DNA from 2 places in the Shewanella donghaensis genome. Region 1 is predicted to be linked to the other one. Evidence: riboswitches for the same ligand, from Rfam matches in the RefSeq annotation. Region 1 holds a riboswitch; the other holds the start of a gene.
What was found. Region 1 has a riboswitch for cobalamin ahead of FPK91_RS09395 (TonB-dependent receptor). Riboswitches for the same ligand answer to the same signal wherever they lie in the genome.

Region 2: another riboswitch for cobalamin. It lies ahead of FPK91_RS09070 (ABC transporter ATP-binding protein); the one in region 1 lies ahead of FPK91_RS09395 (TonB-dependent receptor).

What each region holds. Positions count from the first base shown of each region.
Region 1 covers NZ_CP041783.1:2,205,655-2,213,596, forward strand. Annotated here, with positions in the region: gene queG (tRNA epoxyqueuosine(34) reductase QueG) at 1-538, shown strand, start outside; gene FPK91_RS09380 (dodecin) at 601-810, opposite strand; gene FPK91_RS09385 (LysR family transcriptional regulator) at 1,344-2,255, shown strand; gene FPK91_RS09390 (HDOD domain-containing protein) at 2,330-3,091, opposite strand; gene FPK91_RS09395 (TonB-dependent receptor) at 3,274-5,250, opposite strand; cobalamin riboswitch at 5,375-5,598, opposite strand; gene FPK91_RS09400 (hypothetical protein) at 5,761-6,351, opposite strand; gene FPK91_RS09405 (DUF3622 domain-containing protein) at 6,528-6,866, opposite strand; gene FPK91_RS09410 (peptidase U32 family protein) at 6,947-7,942, opposite strand, start outside.
Region 2 covers NZ_CP041783.1:2,103,594-2,111,535, reverse strand. Annotated here, with positions in the region: gene metH (methionine synthase) at 1-1,329, opposite strand, end outside; gene FPK91_RS09075 (histidine phosphatase family protein) at 1,628-2,338, shown strand; cobalamin riboswitch at 2,533-2,710, shown strand; gene FPK91_RS09070 (ABC transporter ATP-binding protein) at 2,847-3,743, shown strand; gene FPK91_RS09065 (FecCD family ABC transporter permease) at 3,740-4,882, shown strand; gene cobT (nicotinate-nucleotide--dimethylbenzimidazole phosphoribosyltransferase) at 4,908-5,996, shown strand; gene FPK91_RS09055 (adenosylcobinamide-GDP ribazoletransferase) at 6,081-6,941, shown strand; gene cobU (bifunctional adenosylcobinamide kinase/adenosylcobinamide-phosphate guanylyltransferase) at 7,015-7,566, shown strand; gene FPK91_RS09045 (cobyric acid synthase) at 7,820-7,942, shown strand, end outside.

The DNA of each region.
Region 1 (7,942 bases):
CGCAATACCTGAAGAGTTTCGCCAAGCTATAGGCAATCGAATTTATGGCTGTGACGATTGCCAGTTAGTGTGTCCAATAAACAGTAAAGCGCCACTCACTCAACAGACTGACTTTCATATCCGCAGCCAGCTTATTCAACCTGATTTACTGACGCTATTTTCTTGGACTGAAAAGCAGTTTTTATCATTAACTGAAGGTAGCCCAATTCGACGTATTGGTCATAAAAGTTGGTTAAGAAATATTGCAGTTGCATTGGGTAACGCGCCATTCAATCAACAAGTCATAGATGTGCTAAATGCTCGTAAAGCTAGCGATGAAGTCGATGAGATGGTGATTGAACATATCGACTGGGCTCTGTTACAACAGTCTGCGCGACAATATGAGCATCAGTCAGAGCAACTGTCATCCAAAGAAATGTCTCAAACTGCTGGCAGCAATGTAAAAGTGAAAGCTGAAAGTGCGCCTAAAGGTAACGTAAGCCGGAAAACTCAGCGCGTCATTCGCGCTATTGAAAAAGGCTTACCTAGAGACGCCTAATGCTGATAAAAATCAAAGTTAATGCGAACAAAAAGTTGATGCTAACAAAAGCGTCAACTAGATTAATCATGGTCTAAGGTAAATCCGACCTTTATGGTAACTTGCCAGTGAGCAATTAAGCCTTCTTCCAAATGCCCTCTTGTCTCAACAACCTGGAACCAACGTAAATGCTTTAATGACTCATTTGCTGCTGCGATAGCACTTTTTATCGCATCATCAGAGCTAATTGGAGAGGATCCGGTTAACTCAATAATCTTATAAGTATGGCTCATTTTTTACTCCTGCTATTTGACATAAAATCGGTCAATAAATCGATGAACGCTCAATTGATACCGTCAATAAAACCAGTAAGCGCCCTCGATAAATATCTGCTTAGCTGAGTATAGGTAACCGTTTAAAAACTGCGTAATTGAACACAAGAAAACCTGACAGCATTAATGTTGTCTGCTAACAGCTAAAATCAGCGGTCTAAAAAACTTAACGCAAGAATATCCTTACAGCTCATGCGAATACGAACGCCAAGGTGCACTGTTAGCTAAAAACCCTACTCTAGTAGCAATGATTGGCTCACTTCACCACGGCAATATTTATCAAATCCATATTTTAACCACACTGTTAAGCTATTATTGCGAAACATAAACTGTAATTTTCACATCAAAAACATCAAAAAATTAACATCAATCACACATTCTCGTAAATTAATTACATAGGCGTCTGGACGTCTAGAAGTTTATTGTGTTAGTCTTGTCCTAAGCAATCGAATTGATTTCACCCGTAAGTTGAGCAAAATTCATGTGAGGATAATATGATAGAGCTGAGACACCTTCGAACTCTGATGGCACTTAAAGAAAGTGGAAGCCTTGCTGGCGCTGCTAAAAAGCGCTTTGTAACTCAGTCAGCGCTATCTCATCAAATTAAAGAATTAGAAACACGCATTAATTCGTCGATTTTTATTCGAAAGAGCAAACCTTTATCTTTTACACAAGAAGGCGCTCGACTGCTTAATTTGGCAGAAGAGATCTTGCCGAAAGTGATGCTGACCGAATCAGACCTTAAAAAAGGTTTAGATGGTGAAGAGCAGTCGTTAAAATTAGGCATTGAATGTCATAGCTGCTTTCGCTGGTTAATGCCCGTAACAGAGGCTTTTAAACAAATCGCACCTGATGGTCGTATCGATTTATCTAGCCGTCACCTATTTGATTCACTGAATGCGTTGGAGCTTGGCGATCTTGATATTGTACTGACTTCCGATCCTGTTCCAGGCCATGCTCTTGCCTATCAACATTTATTCGATTTTGAAGTAAAACTGGTTGTTTCAAATGATCATGCGCTATCGAAAGAGCAATTCATTAAACCTGAACAATTGGCCAAACAAACACTGATAACCTATCCAGTGCCTTTACAGCGCCTCGATATTTATAAGCATTTTTTAGAGCCAGCTGGTGTTGAAGCTGGAGAGCAAAAACAGTGTGACTTAACGGCAATGTTACTGCAACGAATCGCCTGTAATGATGGTGTTGCCGCGCTACCAAGTTGGTCAATTAATGAAGGCCACGGGCTCAACCTTAGCTCGATAAAACTGGGCAGTGAAGGATTAAAAAGACCATTATTTGCCGCCTATCGCCGCAATGCATCTAACACTAACTTGATTCAAAAGTGGTTAACGTTAGTCGCTGCTGAAGGGTTAAAATTACAACGATTAAGTCAAAAGCATTAATCATGTTTCAACTTTTAAGCCATCAAAAAAGCCACTAACTTAGTGGCTTTTTAAATCTAAAAAACTCAATATCATTAATAATACTGACTTGAATCATCTAGTGGATTGATTAACACATTACGTTTTGCCAATACAGATCGCAGCAATAGCCCTGAAGAATTAGGATTAGTAGATTGCTTAAGATTATGGGCTATCATAAATTCATTACGTAATTCATCATCTAAACCCAGCGCTTCAAACGCTTCAACAGACAAACTTTGTTGTTGGGTATCTATCAACTTTTTGATCACCTGCAATGCTATCGTCTTTTCTGATTCAGCATTTAAAAATGCAAAAGCACTTAAGGTAATCACCTGACCAAATACACTGAACAATGCCAAGGTTTGCACCTCATCAGCATCGATATTAATCCCTTGATTATCGCCCTCAAGATCACGTAAATGTTGAACGGCATCTGTAGCAATACACTCTGTTAACGCCCAATACCCCTTAACAAGCTTATTGTAAGGTTCAGCTAACTCATCTAGGCGTTCTTTCAAATAAAATGAAAATGCATAGCGGTAGATGTTCACGTGGCCTAAGCGAATAAGGGCATCTTTAATGCTACGACTCTTAGTCGCGATAATACCCGCCGCTTGGGCAGTATTACTGCGTAAAAGCAAATGACCAGCAAGGGCTGGATCTGTGGCAATAATATCAATAACTATTCTGATATCAGCCTCGTTAATCAACGCTTTTTTTAAAGGGATCAAAATACCGCGCCGGCCAATGACTTGTTCTTCGTTGCCAATAATAGCTTTGACTTGAGTGAACACTTGCTGCTCAAGGTAGGTCATATAGCGATGCTTCCCTTTTTAATTCTATTTTTTGATTAACGAATTTATCCACATAAGCTGTATTGAGGTCAAGTTATTAATATTATTTACAACAAAAAGCCGACAAGTGAATTGTCGGCGTTGGTGTTTTTAGTGTATTTGTCTATACAACAAAAATTGTTAATTCAAAATAGTTCAAAAAATCAGAAACGATAACCTGCTGTTAGACGAATAGAACGACCATTACCAGAATAGTAACCATTACCCCAAGCTGAATAATATCCAGCACTAACATAATCTTTATCTAGTAAGTTGTCAGCACGTAAACTGGCAGTCCACTCATTACGGGTATAGTTAATCGCTAAGTTCGCTAATACATAGCTTGATAGCTTAGGATCGACATTGGCATTATCGCCTTCAATATATCGCTCACCAGTATAAATACCTTCAACGAAAATTTGCCACTCTTGGGCTATGTCATAACTTACATAGGCACGAGCATTATGCTCAGCAACCCAAGAAAGCGCTTTGCCTTCGTTCTCACCTTCGGTAAATTCAGCATCAATGTAATCGTATGATGCGCCTAACAGCCAGTCAGATGCTATTTGAACGTCATAAGCCGCGTTAGCACCATAACGAGTTGATGCATCAGCGTTCACGTTAGCACCGCCTCCCTGTGGGCCATCAGTACGCCCACCGTCATAAACGATCTCATCTTCTAAATCTAAACGATAAAAATTTAATTTGAAATTTTGCGTTGTCGTTGTCCAATCCCAACCCGCTTCATAAGAACGGCCGGTTTGAGGATCTAGACCAATGGTGGTAACAGGGGTATAAGCTTGCTCATCGACTTTGGCAAAACGGAAGTTATCATTAGCGCGAATATAGAAACGATTTTCAAGGCTTGGACGATAATTTAAACCCAGTTCAAATGCATGGGCATTATTATCTAAATCTACACGGTTTGGATATAGGGTTTGATCGAACAAATCATCAGTCACATTAGAATAGCGACCACCGACTACATAGGATAATGACTGCGTTAAAGGAACAGAAGCTTGCACATACACACTGGCGACTTTTTGTTCGTTATTACGTTGAGTAAAAGCAAGATCAAAGTCCGCCTCACCGACACTTAAATCAACACCAGCAACGATATCTAAATCGCCATTATCGACTTGATAATTAGCAGTGGCTTTAGGAGAAAAGCTTAATAAGCTTCGCTCAATGCGACCTGCACTTCCCCAAAGAAAGTTAGTCGTTAGGGTATCTGAATAGTTTAAGTCTGCCGCTAATGCCCATTCTTTGGTTAGCTGGTATTCATAACCACTGCGAAGTGCTGTGGTCATTTCATGCACATAGTCATCATCGGTATAGGGGGCTGCTTGCGTCGGATCGTCTTGATACTGCGCTAATGTTAACGCACCAGGCGCCTGGCGATCATTATCAAAATAATTAACTTCAACAAAGAAGTTTTCTATGTCAGTTTGGTATTGTAACCGACCTAAAACAGAAGCCGTTTCGCTTTCGTTATTATCACGATAATTATCACTTTGATTATAACTACCCGCAAAGTAGTAATGCCAATTATCATTAATTAACCCTGAGATATCACCTTTAGCTTCATAGGTATCAAAACTACCAGCACTCAGTTGTAATCCACCGCCCTCTTTATTCGGGGCCTTAGTAATAATATTTATCACACCGCCAACAGCTTGATCGCCATAAAGCACACCTGCACTACCCGACAAGATTTCAACACGCTCAACTTGATTTAACGGCACTGCATTAATGCTAGGTGCTGCAATATCAATATTGTTTAAGCGGCGACCATCAATCAAAATCAATGTATTACTGGCAGCTTGTGAAGCAGAAAAGCCGCGCATTGAAAATGTCGTACCTGAGTTATTATCAGACACTTGGATCCCTGCTTGAGAGCGCAATAATTCAGTAAGGCTAACTGCACCACTGAGCTGAATATCAACCTGATCGATGACATTAACGTTTGCAGCAATATTAAGCGGACTTGCATCTTGACGGCCAATAACCACAATGGTTTCGACCTCTGCATTAGCAGACGTATCTTGAGTGGTGTCAGCGTAAGCAACAGATGTTGTTGAGGCTGCAAGACCTAATATAAGGCTCAGTGCAGATGCGATTTTCGTTGGATTTGTACCCATTTACCTTTAACTCCTGAAAGGAAAAATGGGGCATATTTGTCGCAGCCCATCAAACTAGCCTTACCATGTAGAAATGATAACGTGACTAGCAATAAACTACATTTCGAGATCTGCCCACCGAAATCTCAAAATCACTCACAGGGCCGGTCTCCGGACTCAGGTTAAAGTAGCAAAGCTACTGACGAACATGAATTTTTAACGTTAAGGCCCGTTGATATAAGTATCAACAGGATCATTTAACGCACTCAGTTCTCACCATTACCGTTGCGGGGGCAGCACTAGATTTGCACTAGTTTCCCGATTATCCCGTGATGTTATTCACAGGCACCACTGTAAATTGACTATAAATTGGAATCATTACCACTGATCATAATCAGCCCATATAACAATTAACCATATTATAACGTGATTTTGATACTTTTAGATATAAAGAAAGGTTATCAATCATATTATTCAACTCGCGATAACAACGCTTGAATAATATGACTGCTTAGTACGACAACAAAAGCATTATTGCTGGAATCGTAACTGTTGGATATTTGACATGAATTGACGATGATTAGCTGACTTCAATGGTGCAGATTGTTCATTAAATACGTGTCCACGCATTGATTTATGCAATAGGTACAAATCTTCAGAACCTTTAATTACCGCGTAATAGCCAATCTCACCTTGTTGTTTTCCGCTGCCACGAGTTTGTAAAAAATTCGCCATAACAGTACAGCCGATGATGCCATGATACGCTTCCTGGCCGCCAATTTGAGTCATACCAAGTTGATCATAAATCACTTCACCTTGGCAGGTATCTTTATAGGTTTTGGCAAAATCATTCAAAAACTGATCGGCTTGAATATTATCTGATAAGCCTTCAAAGCCTTGAATGCAAAATAAATCAGACCAATCATTTAAGGTTTCACCAGCAGGTACAAACTCTGCTTTAAACATTTGTCCTTTAGAAGAATTAAATGCCATATCCCAACCTACAGGAAGTTCAAAAGAAACCGTTTTAGAAAATATAGACAGCTCTCTTTTTTGAGCATCACTATCGTCATCGGATTGATTTGTTATGGAATTTAAATACGACTGTGGCTCTTTGGCCATTACTTTATTCCCAGGGCCTAATAACAACAGCCCTGAAAATATTATTATCGTAAAGCAAGCTTTCATACCTAATTCATCCTTGGTATTTGGTGCTGAAAGGTGAAGTTTAGTTAATTCAAATATGAATACGGCAAACTGTGTCACCAAATTGTTGCATTACTGTAGTATTTTAACGCTTAACCTTCAAGGTTATCAGCACTTTCAGATGAATCTATTTCTTTATCTTCATCTGAAATTATTTCAGCTTCATCAGTTAACGCTTCAGCAGCGATTGCATCAGCGATTGATTTCGCTTTGATGTGCTTCTCTGTTTTACGTTTATTACGCTCAGCTTGAGTCGCTAGAAAAGCAGGAAGTTCTTGCTTACCCCAGGCTTCTGCTTCTGCTTCTGATGCAAATCCGTCATGACTTTTAGACACAATAGTCTTAGTGGCAGTCATACGACGAGTGATTTCAGTTTTCCAAGTTGTACCAACTTGCTTTACTCTAAAATCATATTTTTTTGCTTTAATCATGTTGTACTTCTTCCTACAAATTTTATCGCCACGCACTGCGCGTGATAGAGGTTATTGAGTAACATTGTGAGTTCACAGTATTACTTTACTAATTGATTTGATCCAACGATCATCATTTCACATTTTAGGCAATCGAAGACCAGTTTTAAGCGGTCTTTGCCAATATCGAGCACCATTGGGTCAGCTTTAATACCTTCAACTTCTTTAGGGCATAAATTAAAGCTATAACGCAGGCAATGCTTAGTCACCATTAATGGCGCATCGGTTAATACTTGATTCTTTTCATAAGTGTCTTCAATTTGAACAACACCATGTTGCTCGTAAAACTCACGAGACTTGTCATTGGCCACATTGGATAAAAAGCTTAAATACTTTTGCGGAAAACGCGCCGTTTTATCATGCTCAGCGCGTAAAGGGCGTTGATAGCCATCCACTCTAGCAATGTCAAACGCCGTAATGGCATCTCGACGTAAACCGTTAATGACTGATGCAGGTAAAAACCAGCGGTTTGCACAATCAATCGTTAACTGCTGCAATTGATAATCACTATTGCCCAGTTTACCGAGTTGCGTTCGCAGACTCGTATCAGCTTTAGCGTAATCTTTTGCAGCCTCTTTAGCCCATTCAAGCTCGACAGTGACTGAATGAGTATGCTTATCACTGATCGTCAATGATATGCCCTGCTCTGTATCTGCCAATCTCATGTCTACAACAATTTTACGTGTTGCAGAATCCTTTGATAGCACAGCATCAAATTGATGATCGAAGTTTCTGAATAACTCCACACCCACTGTCAAATCTTTAGAAACATCAGTCAAATACAAAGTATTACCATCAGAGCGATTAACCCTAAGACCTTTGGTTTTATTATCTGACAAACGTTGTTTTTGATAACCATCAATAAAGAAGCACAAGCCATCACCATTATTAAATTCAATGGTTTTACCCGCTTTACTGCTATCGACTTTAATAAAGTCACGACCAACTTTGGTAATCACCCCGACTTTTTCACCAATATATTTAGGTGAGCTAAAGTGCTCAATTTGCTCAGTTCGTTGATTGATAAAGTAATCAGT
Region 2 (7,942 bases), 100 kb from region 1:
CCATTTTGATGAGTCGATCATGATAGGGACACGGGAAATATCAGGCTCTGAGGCAATTAAGTTCAAGAACTTCGTCATCGACTCAGCGCCATCTAGCATGCCTTCATCCATGTTGACGTCGATGATTTGCGCGCCGTTTTCAACTTGCTCACGCACTACATCTAAGGCTTCTTCAAACTTTTCTTCTTTGATTAAACGCAGGAACTTGGCTGAGCCAGTTACGTTGGCACGTTCGCCGACGTTCACAAACAGTGAGTTGCCATCAATGGTTAACGGCTCAAGGCCGGATAGGCGACACGCTACTGGGATGTCTGGAATGGTGCGGGCATCATATTTGATCACCGCGTCACGTATGGCGCTAATGTGCGCAGGGGTGCTACCACAACAACCGCCAACAATGTTGAGCATGCCTTCTTCGGCCCAGTCAGTTATGACTTCGGCCATTTCTTCTGGGGTTTCATCATAGCCACCAAATTCGTTTGGCAGGCCAGCATTGGGATGCGCTGACACAAAGCATTCAGCAATACGGGATAGCTCTTCAACGTAAGGACGCAGCTCTTTTGGCCCTAATGCACAGTTAAGCCCGATTGATAATGGCTTAATGTGTCGCAGAGAATTGTAAAAACCTTCGGTGGTTTGTCCGGTAAGTGTTCGGCCTGATGCATCGGTAATGGTGCCAGAAATCATCACGGGAAGGCGATCGCCAAGGGTGTCGAATACGGTTTCAATAGCAAATAATGACGCTTTGGCATTTAAGGTATCAAAGATGGTTTCAACCATGATGATATCAGCGCCGCCGTTAATTAATGCGGTGGTTGATTCAACATAGGCTTCGACTAACTCATCAAAACTGACATTACGAAAGCTTGGATCGTTAACATCGGGGCTGATAGAACAGGTGCGGTTAGTTGGGCCAAGCACGCCTGCAACGTAACGCTTAATGCCAGTTTGTGCTTCTACTTCATCAGCAGCTTCGCGGGCAACTTTAGCCCCTTCAAAGTTGATTTCAGCCGACAGGGCTTGCATGTCGTAATCGGCCATGGCGATGGTAGTCGCATTAAAGGTGTTGGTTTCAATAATGTCGGCGCCTGCCAACATGTATTTAGTGTGGATGTCTTTAATGATTTGACGTTGGCTTAGTACCAACATGTCATTATTACCTTTTACGTCACAATGCCAATCTTTAAAGCGTTCACCGCGATAATCTTCTTCTTCCATTTTGTAGTCTTGAATCATTGTGCCCATGGCACCATCGAGAATAACAATGCGCTGTTTAAGCGTATTTGTAAGTTGTTCAAGTACCTGACTGTAGGAAGTCGACTTCGCCATAACGTATTACCTTAATTGCTTTTATTCTAGTAACTTAACAAACTGCTAAATTGCTGGTTAACTGCAGTCACTAGAGGGTTGTTTATCACTTTAGGACGAAATAAGCATACCTTTATTTATGCTTTAAAAGGGGAGAATAATGAAAAATCCCCTACTATAAAATTCATCTTAAATATTTTGTTTGGACATTTAAACGTATAGACGTCCATAATACGCTTTAAATGTTTATAAGAGCAAGTCCGTTACTTATAGATGAGCAAATTGATAATAAACGAATATGCTGATGGAGTTCGCTGCGATGAAACAAGCTAAGATAATATTGTTACGCCATGGGCAATGTGAAGGTGGCAGTATTTTACGCGGCAAAACGGACGTGTCTTTAAGCGATTTAGGCTTTTGTAATATGCACCAAAGTGCAGCGAAGCTGGGCTTGCTAGGTTATTTACCTTTTCTTAATATTTATAGCTCTCCTCTCATTCGATGCCGCGTTTTTGCTGATGAACTGTCACAACAATTGAATCAAGTAGACTGTAGCCTGACATTAAAACCCAAGCTGATGTCTGAATTACAGGAAATTGATTTTGGATTGTGGGACGGCAAAGGCTTTGATGAGCTTTATCAGCACCATGCCGCTGAACTGGATGCTTATTGGGACAACCCTTGGGATAACGCTTTACCAGAAGCAGAATTAATGGCTGATTTTGAGCGGCGTGTTGCTAGTGCTTTTGAGCTAATCACTGAGCAGCTTTATGATGCTACAGAGCTTGATGATCTGAGCGAACTGGGCGAACAGGGCGAACAGAGCAATCAGCCCTGTGCTGCCCTAGTGGTAACACACGGCGGTGTAATGCGTCATATCATTAGTTTGGTTTTAGGTGTTACTCGCTGCAAAGCCCTTTATGCGCAATTTAATCTTGATTACGCCGCAACGGTATCGATTGATGTATTTTGGTCAGAGACTGACGATAAGCATAATAAACCTGTATATCGTTTAAACTGGTCGAGTTAATTTTAACCAATCGCTAAAATTCAGTCGAAAAAACCGAATTAAGACAGACAGATATATCGTACAATGTTAACTGCATTTTTTGAGTGCTATTAAAGTATAAAATTAAGTCAATTTATCCGCATATGCATCGTTTTAGTGACGTTAATGTTGATTTTTATCGCTATAGTTAATCGTGACAGGTTATTAGCTGATAGTGAATAACGACATTTAGAGCTAAACAATGTGTTCAGGTGAATGAATAGGGAATCGAGATGTAGCCGTAAATGCTATTTAGCTCGAACTGTACCCGCAACTGTAAAATTACATGCTGTTACTTTTTGATAAGTGGTAGATGTAATTAAGTCAGATACCTAGCTTAATTTTTCTTGCTGCAGTGCAGCACCCAACAACTTGAGCGGGTAACTCAGGCGGAGTTAGATATAGTGACAGTTTTAACAACATACCCAGCGAGCTTTGGCATTTGTCACGCTCGGTATATGTCTTTGTGCACACCGACAGGTTTTTTATTTTGAATCCTGCAGCATTAAGTGTCGACCAAGTCAGTTGGTCTGTCGAAGACAATGACATTCTTTCCCAAGTCAGTTTTGCCGTTCAGCACGGTGAGATGTTAGGGCTAATTGGCCCAAACGGTGCGGGTAAATCAAGTTTACTGCGCTGCCTGTATCGCTATATCACCCAAGATGCTGGCATTATCAAATTATTTGGCCAGAATATTAATCGCTTTTCTCATAAGCAATTAGCGACCAAGGTTGCCGTTGTTCAGCAAGAATCCCCGCATTTTTTTGATATGACCACTGAGCAATTAGTGGCTATGGGTTTAACGCCCCATAAAGGTTTATTTGAAACTAACACCCAAGCGGACAGAGACGATATAGCCAAGGCGCTTGCTAAAGTGGGCCTTGAACATAAAGCTACTCAGCAATATGAGTTGTTATCCGGCGGTGAAAAACAGCGGGCTTTAATTGCACGTGCCATCGTGCAAAAACCACAGTTGTTAATCTTGGATGAGCCGACTAATCATTTAGATATTCGTTATCAGATTCAGATTCTTGAGTTAGTCAGACAACTCGACATCAGTGTCATTGCCTCTATTCATGATCTTAATTTAGCCAGCGCTGTGTGCGATAGATTGCTGTTACTTGATAAAGGCAAATGTATCGCCCAAGGCCTACCAGATGAAGTGTTAACCGAAAAAATTCTAGGAGAGGTATTTGATGTTTGTTGTCAGATATCCCGTCACCCGCAACATGGTAAACCTTTGATCACTTACTTTTATGGTTATGAAAGTCATCATGTTATGACGGCTCATGGGGAGATTTGTGCGAGTGAATCCCAGTCCAAATCAGCTAAAAACTCATCGCAAGTTGACGACTCATCGCAATCAAACGATGAGGCTGATAAATGATATCCACGACTTCCTCTCATCAAGTGACTACATCAACTAAAACTCGTATTAGTTTTAAACATAAACTTTTATTGTTTGTTACCGCATTAGTGACATTGATTACTCCTATTGCGGCCGCCAGCTATGGCGCAGCTAACATTAGCTTTGATCAAGTTATGAGCTTATTTTCAAATATGGCATTTGGCGCAGATGAAACTGATTCACTAACACAGCGCATTGTATTTGAGCTGCGCTTTCCTCGAATTATATTAGCTTTTGTTGCGGGCGCGGGCTTAGCGTTAGCAGGGAGTGTATTACAAACTGTCACACGTAACCCTTTGGCTGATCCGTATTTATTTGGTATTAGTTCTGGGGCATCTTTTGGCGCAGTATTAGTGCTGAGTTTTTTTGGTAGCCAAGGTTTAGTTCAGCAGTGGTTATCAGAATCGAGCAGTCACCTTGCCAGTGCGATTCTACGTTCTGGAATAATGACTAACGATGCATGGTGGTCTTGGTCTTCTTTAAGTTTGCCTGTGGGCGCATTTATAGGATCGAGTCTGTCAGTGTTATTGGTACTTGGGCTGTCAGGTTTTGGGCGTACAAGTCAAGTCGAGCGAATGTTGTTATCTGGGGTTGCGACCTCCTTTATGTTTGGTGCATTAACCAGCTTGGTATTGTATTTCTCCAGCCCCCAGGCGGCGGCTTCAGTGTTGTTTTGGAGTCTTGGTAGTTTTGCAAAAGCCAGTTGGGGAGGGTTAATCATTCCGTCCGTGGTGGTGTCGTGTAGCATTTTAATTATTTTAGCGTTTAAACGTCAGGTGGTGGCGATTCAAACAGGCGATGAAACGGCTCATTCTTTAGGGGTTAACGTTGTAAAAATCCGCTTGGCCATGTTGATCCTGTGTTCATTGATAACCGCTACCTTAGTGGCAAGTTGTGGTGGCATTGGTTTTGTCGGCTTGATGATCCCGCATACAGTCAGATTATTATATCCAGGGCAACAACCCATCATGATGACCGCATTAGTAGGCGGTTTATTTATGGTGTGGATTGATGTGTTGGCGCGTTGTTTATTAGGTAATCAAGAGTTGCCCGTAGGCATTATTACTGCGGCTATTGGTAGTGTATTTTTTCTTTTTGTATTACGTCATCGTCGATGAAGTTGCAGTTTTTGGAGAGTTATAGATGTTTGCAGTAGATCCAGTCAGTCATATTCACGATGAACAAATACAGCAGCGTATCGATCAAAAAACCAAGCCATTAGGTGCATTAGGTTTACTGGAAGGGCTAGCAAAACAGATTGCTCAGGTTCAGCTTACTCAGCAAGCCGATATGAAAAACAGCTCCAGCATTAAACCTAAGTTCAATATGAATAAGCATAAGTTGAGCATTAACAAACCCGCTATGCTGGTGTTTGCGGGCGATCACGGCATTGCTGCTCATGGCGTTTCAATTGCACCAAGTGAAGTGACCAAACAAATGGTGGCTAATTTTGCCAGTGGCGGCGCGGCTATTAATGTTTTTTGTCGTCAAATGGGTTTGAACCTTGAAGTGATTGATTGTGGCATGTTGACGCCAATTGATGACCCTAGCATTACGCAACATCGTTTAGGAAATGGCACTGAAGCCATTCATAAAAAAGAAGCCATGAGTTTAATGGCGGTAAAAGATGGTTTTAGCTACGCAAGTGAAGTAGTGCAGCGCCATTATGATTCTGGCTGCAACCTTATTGCGCTTGGTGAAATGGGGATTGGGAATACGTCTTCTGCTGCTGCAATAATGGCTGCGCTGTTATCGCTAGATATTAAAGATTGTGTTGGCCGTGGTACCGGTATCGACGATCAAACCTTCGCACTGAAAACCGAACTATTGGGTGTGGCATTAAATCTTCATCGCAGTAAGTTCTCTGATCCCGTCAATGTGCTTGCTTGTGTCGGTGGTTTTGAAATTGTGCAAATGACGGGTGCTATTTTAGCCGCGGCAGAGAAAAAAATGTTGGTAGTGATTGATGGTTTTATTGCTACAGCCGCCGCACTTGTTGCCGTTAAATTACATACTGATGTAAGAGATTATTTAATCTTTGCTCATCAATCGGATGAACAAGGGCACATAAAAATGCTAGCTGCACTCAATGCTAAACCGTTACTGCATTTAGGTTTTAGATTAGGCGAGGGCACAGGCGCTGCATTAGCGATACCTATGATTGAAGCCGCGGTGAATTTTTATAATGATATGGCCAGTTTCGAAAATGCAGGAGTTAAGTCAGTCGTATAAGTATTTGAGCTAATCGCATGTGATTTAGTGCTTTGTGTGCCGATACATTTACTGAAACGCGGATAGATAACTACAGGATAAGTTATGCAACAAGAGCCATCGAAAGAGCCAGTAAATGAGACCTTGAAAAATAGCTCTGAAGAGTCAAATGACTCAGCGCCGAAAAATACAGGTACGCTGCAAAAACAGTTGAACTTGTTTCTTATCGCACTGAGCTTTTTTACTCGTATTCCTGTGCCTGCTTGGGTTGATTTTGATAGTGAAAAGTTGAATCAAGCCAGTCGCTATTTTGGTGTGGTGGGTTTATTGGTTGGTGGCTTAAGTGCTGCAGTTTTTTGGGCGAGTCAGTTTGTACTCCCTAACAACGTAGCAGTGATCTTAGCGATAATAATGGGCGTATTAGTCACTGGTGGCTTTCATGAAGATGGCCTTGCTGATACTGCTGATGGTTTTGGCGGTGGATGGAAAGTTGCTGATAAATTACGCATTATGAAAGACTCACGGATAGGGACTTATGGGTCTTTAGCCTTGGTACTTTGCTTGTTACTTAAATGGCAGCTATTAGTTGAAATTGCATTGTATAGCCCGATTAAAGCCGTGGTTGCCATTATCGTTGCTCATTCATTAAGTCGTGTTGTTGCTGCAAGTATTATTTATTCAGAGCAGTATGTGACTGAAGATGACGGCAGTAAATCCAAACCTTTAGCGCAGCATCAGCAGATGAATGATTTACTCATTCTATGTTTGAGCGGTTTTGTGGTGTTAGCCTGTTTAAATGGTATGGTCGCGTTTGTATTATTACTGATTTTAGCTACATTAAGACAAGCATTAATATGGGGTTTTAAGCGTCAAATCGGTGGTTATACCGGTGATACATTAGGCGCAGCGCAACAAATTAGCGAACTATTTTGCTACGGTATTTTTTTATCAATTGGTCTGAATTAACAGTGAATACTTAATATGACTCACTACTAATGCTAGTAAGTCATATTGTCATATTTCATATAGGAAACAGTACATGATCCATCTCGTCCTTGGTGGCGCTCGTTCAGGTAAAAGCCGATATGGTGAATCACTTGCAGAGCCTTTTGCTCAGCAAGGTCATCGCTGTGTTTATATTGCGACGGCAACAGCATTAGACGATGAAATGGCGCTAAGAATTAAGCGGCATCAGCAAGATCGACTTGATTCAAATATCGATTGGAAACTCGTTGAAAGCCCGTTGGCATTAGCCTGTACCTTGAAGCATTACGATGCCCCAAATACCGTATTATTTGTTGATTGCCTTACTTTGTATTTGACTAACTATTTGGTGGCATGTGAAGAAACGCACCGTGATGGCGTAGACGATTTATGGCAACAACAGAAACAAGCATTAATGGCTTGTTTAACCTCGTTACAAGGCCAAGTTATTCTAGTGAGTAACGAAGTCGGTTCCGGCATTGTGCCGCTAGGTGAGTTAAGTCGCAGATTTACCGATGAAGCAGGTTGGTTAAATCAAGCGATTGCTCAGGTTGCAGATAAGGTCACCTTGGTGGTGGCAGGACTTCCGCTTGAACTTAAACGCTAAGCAAACCTGTCGCGCTTATATTTTAATATTTAAAAGCTTACTGCTGATGGGTCTAACCTATCTTAGCCAGCTTGTGTCTGTCACCTTCAATCTGCTTTCTAGCCAGAATCATAATCACAATTAAAATGACCATCACAATGAAAATGACAAACGAAACATCACCCCGAGAAGCCTTAAAGTGACCAAGAATATTACTATCCCTATTTATGATACGTCAGCATTTAAATACAACGCTGGTGAAGCATCAACATTGATGGTGCAGGGCACAACATCAGATGCGGGGAAAAGTACCTTAGTCGCCGGGTTATGCCGTGTATTTTCGCGACAAGGGACCAAGGTTGCGCCATTTAAACCACAAAATATGGCATTAAATAGT